2 regions of the Rhodococcus sp. P4_F3_2 genome follow, and region 1 is predicted to be linked to the other one. Evidence: riboswitches for the same ligand, from Rfam matches in the RefSeq annotation. Region 1 holds a riboswitch; the other holds the start of a gene.
What was found. A riboswitch is a leader RNA that binds a small molecule or an ion and turns the genes downstream of it on or off. The one in region 1 is predicted to bind cobalamin.

Region 1 (3,103 bases):
CGGATACGGCCCACCAGTCGTTCGGTGCGGCGCATCAGGGGAGCGCCGTAGACACCCATCGGGCCGAACCGCGCCGCGGCAGCTCTGGCCGACGGATGCGAGGGATCGAGCAGACAGGTGGCGACGACGGCGTCGGCCAGACCGGTCCGCGCGGCTACCTCGTAGGCCAGCAGACCGCCGATGCTGGCGCCCAACAACACCAGCGGCCGATCGTCGGCTGCCTTCTCGGCTCGGACGAGATCGCAGAGGAGATCGACCCACTGCTCGTACCGGACGCCGGCGGGATCGGCTACGACGGTGTCGCCGTACAGCGGAAGATCGGGGAAGAGGACTTCGGCTCCGAGTTTCACGCCGATCCCGGCGAACGGCCACAACGCGCCTGAGTAGCCGCCGGCGCCGTGGATGCCGAGAACACGAACCGGCGCGCCTGGAACCACTGCCCGTGCGACGTGGACGGTGTTGCCGTTCCACTCCCACCACGTCGGGGTCGGCGCCGGCATGTGATCGGTGTACCGGTCGGGCATAAACTTCGAGTAATCGGCGCTGGTCACCTAAACAATTCTCGGTATCGGCGTCGCGGCTGACAACTCGCATCGGAGGACCGTGTCGACTCGGCGGAAAAGGCCCTCCCAGCAGCGCTCGAGGGCTACCTACGACGCGATCCTGGAGGCAGCTACTCGCGTTTTCGCGTCGGAGGGCATGGCAGCGACCACCAACCGGATCGCTGACGAAGCAGGGGTGTCGGTGGGCTCGCTCTACCAGTATTTCGGCGACAAGTACGAGATCCTTGCGGAGTTGGCGAACCGTCACGTGAGTGCTGCGCGGGAGAGTTTTGCGCTCTGCCTTGCCGACATCGTCGAGCGTGAACTCGCCCCGGACGAGGCCGTCCGGATGTTGGTGGAGTGCGCGGTCGAAGTGAACAGTAAGCCGCGAGAGTTCTTTCACCTGCTCTACGATCAGGTTCCGCGTACGCGTGAGCTCATCGAGCAGGTCGAAGGAATGAATCGGCAACTGGTACTGGGTTTTTCGGAATACTTGCAGAGCCGCGGTTTCAGTGCGGACGATGCGTTGCTGACGTCGCGGCTGACTGTGACTGCCGTGGACAGCCAGGTGCATCGGGTTGTGCTGGAATCGGATTCACCCGGAGAACTTCGAGTGCGAACGGAAGCCGTCGTGCGGCAGGCGAGATCGATGATCGCGTCGGAATCCTGATCCGGTGTGCGGAATGGTGACCACAGTCCGTTATGGTTCTGACGTCATCATCGAGGTAATGGGAAGTCGGTGCAATTCCGGCGCGGTCCCGCCACTGTGAGGTCGTCCATGCGTCGACCGTAGCCAGATACCACCCTCGTTGACGTTGTGTCATGCCACGAGGATGGATCGGTCACACCATGAATGCTGTTGGCGGAGCTCTGTCTCCACCTACCCACCTGCCTTCGCCGAAGGCTGGTGCGCCTCGAGGACGGCTCAGTCCGGGTATCGTGCTGCCCGCTCTGCTGGTCGTCACCGTGCTCTCTGCTGTGTGCGCGTTGGCATTCGGATCCGAGATGCTCCCCGTGTCCACTGTGGTGGACGTGGTGCACTCGCGCTTCGGAGGCCCACCCGTCACGCGTTCCGAACTTGCGATCGTGTGGGGGATCAGAGCACCGCGGGTACTGCTCGGTCTGGCCGTCGGCGCTGGTCTTGCCGTCGCCGGCGCGGTGGTGCAAACCCTCGTTCGTAACGCTCTTGCCGATCCCCACCTGCTGGGAGTGTCGTCCGGCGCGAGTGTCGGTGCCACCGCCGTCATCACCACCGGACTGTTCGCCGGCGCGGGAGTGTGGGCGCTCAGTTTCGGCGCGATGATCGGGGCGTTGGGAGCTGCGATTCTCGTCTTCACCATCGCGACGCTGCAAGGCGGTATCACTCCACTGCGATTGGTTCTGACCGGCACCGTTACCGCATCCGCCCTGTCGGCGATCGCGAGTTTTCTGGTGCTGCGTACCAATGATTCCCAGGCCGCGCAGTCCGTATTGTTCTGGCTCCTGGGAAGTTTGGCCGGGGCATCCTGGGACAAGTTGTGGGCGCCGGTCATCGTTGTGTTCCTGCTGACGGCAGCGGTGTTCGCCCTGCACGGTTGGCTGGATGCGCTGGCGGCCGGACCGGACGTCGCGGCTTCGCTCGGTATTCCCATCCGAACCCTGCGAAACGTGCTGTTCGGCGTGCTGGCAGCGTTGGTCGGCACGATGGTTGCAGTGTCCGGCGCGATTGCCTTCGTAGGCTTGGTCATACCGCACGTCACACGCATGCTCGTCGGAGCCAGACATCGAGTGGTGTTGCCGGCGGCAGCGCTGATCGGCGCGTCGTTCCTGGTGTGGGTCGACGTCGTGGCGCGGACCTCGTTGCGGCCGACCGAGATCCCGCTGAGCGTGGTGACCGGGGTGATCGGTGCCCCGCTGTTTCTCCTGCTTCTCGGCCGTCGGCGCTACCGATTCGGTGGCAGTTCGTGAGCGCCCGCGCCCTGGCGGTGACCGCGTCCGGAGTCGTTGTCCGCATCGACCGCCGAACCGTCGTCAAGGGCGTCGACATCGCGGCGGACGCCGGTGCAGTAGTCGGCGTCGTCGGTCCGAACGGATCGGGCAAGTCGACTTTGTTGCGTGCGCTTGCCGGTCTCGGACCGATCGCTGACGGTGACGTCCGCGTCGGCGGCGAGTCCGTGCACGCGATGTCCGCGCGTTCGCGGGCCAAAGCCATTTCTTTTGTGGCGCAGGAAGAGCAGAGTCCCGCCGATTTGTTGGTTCACGAGTACGTGACTCTGGGGCGCACGCCACATACAAAGCCCTGGAGTGTCGGCGGAAAGCACGAGAATGCCGTCGTTGATCGTGCTCTGGGCGAGGTCGGAATGATCGAGCACCGATTCTCTTCGATGGACACGCTTTCCGGCGGCGAGCGTCGGCGGGTATTTCTCGCCCGAGGTCTCGCGCAGGACGCCGGCGTGCTCATCCTCGACGAGCCGACCAATCATCTCGACATCCGCCATCAACTCGAACTGCTCGATCTGGTCCGGTCGTTGGACCGGACGGTGATCATGGCACTGCACGACCTCGATTTGGCTGCGGCAGTG
Region 2 (3,103 bases), on a different contig from region 1:
GGAGGCCGGCGCCGAAACCCAGCACCGACACGAGCACCACCATGAATCCCGCACCCGACGAAACTCCGAGCAGATACGGGTCGGCAAGAGGATTCCGTGTGACAGCCTGAGCAACAGCACCCGACATCGCCAAGGAAGCACCCACGACCGCAGCCGTGAGTGCACGTGGCAGGCGGGAGTCGATCACGATCGACTCCCGCGCCGCGGTCCACCACGTTTCGAAAGTCCCTGGCGCCAAACGGGCTCCGACTATCGCCCAGACGTCACCGACGGGAATGCGAACCGATCCCAAGGAGACGGCCAACCCCAGGACGATCGCCAAGGCGACCGCCAAGCCGACAAGTAGGGCGCCGTACCCGTAACGCGTGCGGGTCACTTCGCCGCGTCAGCGCCCGGATGGAAGGCCGTCGCGATGGTCTGTGCCGAACGCACCAACCGTGAACTCTCGAACAGGTCCGCGAGAGGAACCACGACGAACCGGTTCTGCTGCATAGCAGGGGTGGTCGCCATCAACGGCTGGGCACGGAGGAAGTCGATCTTCTGGTCGGCCGTCTTGTCGCCGTAGTCGATGACCACGATCGCCTGGGGTGCACGCTCGGCAACAGCTTCCCACGATGCGTCGATGTAGGGCTTTGTCCCTTCGGCGAAGATGTTCGAGACACCGGAGTATTCCGCGACCAATTGACCGACGCCGACTCCGCCGATAGTCGTCGGAACCTGGTCACCACTGTCGTAGAAGAAGGTCGGTACCGGCGCCGCGTCCCCGACCGAAGCGCGGACGGTATCGAGACCATCGCTGATCTCCTCTGCGACCTCGCGGGCGGAATCTTCAACGCCCAGGACTCGACCGAGTTGCGTGTAGTCGTTCTCGAGCAATCCGATGTCGGGGAAACCGGTGCCACAGTATTCGGAGAACAAGAAGGTGTTGATTCCGCGCTCGCCGAAGGCGTCTCGGGAACGGCCCTGCTTCTCGTTGAAGGCACTGGTCATTCCTCCGACCACGAAGTCCGGGTCGACGTCGAGAACCTGCTCCATGCTGGGGAACGTATCGGAGAGGCTGGGAATCTTGTTGAATACATCGGCGGTCTCGGCAGTTGGCGGGTTGTCGCTGTACGCCCGACCGACGATCCGGTCACCCGCACCGATTTCGATGAGCGCCTCGGTGACATGCCCGTTCAAAGACACGATGCGCTGCGGCGGCGAGTCGAAGGTCATCTCTCGATCGCAGTTGGTCACGGACACAGGCTGTGCGAAGGATTCCGCAGCAGACGCGGACTCTGATTCCTGGCCTTTGGAACAACCTGCCGAAACCAAGGCGACCGCGATGAGAACAGCGGCGGCGCGGGACGGGGAGAACTGAAGTGACACGGGGACCTCGTAAGGGCTCTGAGCCACGAATGAGAATCCGACAGACAACTCCGCCCGCACACTGATACTCGGCCAGAGCTCCTGCTGGACTTCCTTTTCGTAGACCACGACGAATGGATGTCGCACACCGCGCGGTGGGTAATCGGGCTTGCCGACGCTCGGTGACTACCGAGAATCGACCTACCGTTGCGGGTCAGCGCCGGATTCGGACCGGCTTCCCCCACACGCGTGGCTTGCAAGTGCTTCGAGCAGTATGCATGACGTTTCCGATTCAAGACCAAACGCCCACTACAGTCGATCTGGCCAGACGCCCCCACACACCGGAGTTGATACATGACACGCTGGGCCCAAACCGTCGTCGCCCGGAAATGGTGGGTACTGAGCCTCGCGGTTCTGATAGTTCTCATCAGTGGGGTGTGGGGACTCGGAGTGTTCGGCAAGCTCAGCCAGGGCGGCTTCATCGATCCGGGCAGCGACTCCGCGAAGGTTGCGGACATCATCGAAGACAATCTCGGGCCGCAGACCCCGGACATCATCGCGATCTACTCACCCACCGACGGCAAGACCCTCGACGACATCGGGCCGGCAGTAACGGCCGCCGTCGACCAGTTCAAAACGGAAGTGCCGACCGCGTCGGTGAAGTCGTATTGGGGAACGGACGCCGCGGCCAAGGCCAGTCTGCTCTCGAACGACGGATCCATGGCGGCCGTTGCGATCACGTTGGCACCGGACTCGGGCGTCACACCGGCCACTTTCGCCGATCTCTTGCCGAAGCTCGAAGTTGAAGGTGCCGAGGCACAATTCGCGGGTAATACCGTTGTCGGCGTCGCGTTCAACACCAAGCTGGAGAAAGACCTGGTGGTCGCCGAAGCCATCGCCATTCCGATCACTCTGGTGCTGCTGGTCTTCATCTTCGGCGGCGTCGTCGCTGCGGCGGTTCCGGTGTTCGTGGGTGTACTCAGTGTCTTGAGCGCCTTGGCGGTTCTGCGAATCCTCACGCTGATCACCGATGTGTCCTCGTTCTCGATCAACGTTGCTTCTCTTCTCGGGTTGGGACTTGCAATCGACTACGGACTGTTCGTGGTCGGTCGGTTCCGTGAAGAACTGAATTCGGGCTCGGACCCGGGAGCGGCTGCGCAGCGGACAGTTCTGACCGCGGGTCGCACCGTCATGTTCTCGGGTCTGCTGCTGATCTGCGCGTTCAGCGGCATGCTCGTTTTCCCGCAGGCCGTCATCCGGTCTTTGGGTTTCGGTGCGATCGCAGCAGTACTGAGCGCGGCAGTTCTGTCGCTGACCGCTGTGCCTGCGCTGCTTGCCATTCTGGGGCATCGCATCAACGCCCTGACGTGGCGCAAGGATGCGGCGCAACGCGGGGAGGAACGCTCGCGCAAGTTCTGGGGCCGCGTCGTCACGTGGGTGATGAAGCGTCCGGTCGCGGTCTCGGTGACGATCGTGGCCGTGCTGCTCGTGATGGCCTCGCCGCTGCTCGGTGCCCGTTTGGGAGAACTCTCGTACACCGCACTCCCGGACAACGACCCTGCTCGCGTCGCAATGGACACGTTGGTCAAAGACTTCCCGCAGACCGGCAACGGCGCGACGATGATCCTTCAGGCCGAGGACGGGAACACTCTCACCCCGGCCGAAGGTGCAGCGATCGCCGAGTCCGCCGGTCAGGTCGAGGGCATCGGTCAGGCGACCGTCGTCGCGAGCACCAATCAACTCATCGCGGTTCAGG

Region 2: linked by a shared signal. The riboswitch ahead of AC1DWA_RS04545 (ABC transporter substrate-binding protein) and the one ahead of AC1DWA_RS03935 (FecCD family ABC transporter permease) in region 1 are both predicted to bind cobalamin.

What each region holds. Positions count from the first base shown of each region.
Region 1 is NZ_JBFUJN010000002.1:270,573-273,675, forward strand. Features, by position in the region: gene AC1DWA_RS03925 (alpha/beta hydrolase) at 1-551, opposite strand, end outside; gene AC1DWA_RS03930 (TetR/AcrR family transcriptional regulator) at 604-1,212, shown strand; cobalamin riboswitch at 1,229-1,364, shown strand; gene AC1DWA_RS03935 (FecCD family ABC transporter permease) at 1,482-2,489, shown strand; gene AC1DWA_RS03940 (ABC transporter ATP-binding protein) at 2,486-3,103, shown strand, end outside.
Region 2 is NZ_JBFUJN010000003.1:113,890-116,992, forward strand. Features, by position in the region: gene AC1DWA_RS04540 (FecCD family ABC transporter permease) at 1-376, opposite strand, end outside; gene AC1DWA_RS04545 (ABC transporter substrate-binding protein) at 373-1,368, opposite strand; cobalamin riboswitch at 1,485-1,632, opposite strand; gene AC1DWA_RS04550 (MMPL family transporter) at 1,702-3,103, shown strand, end outside.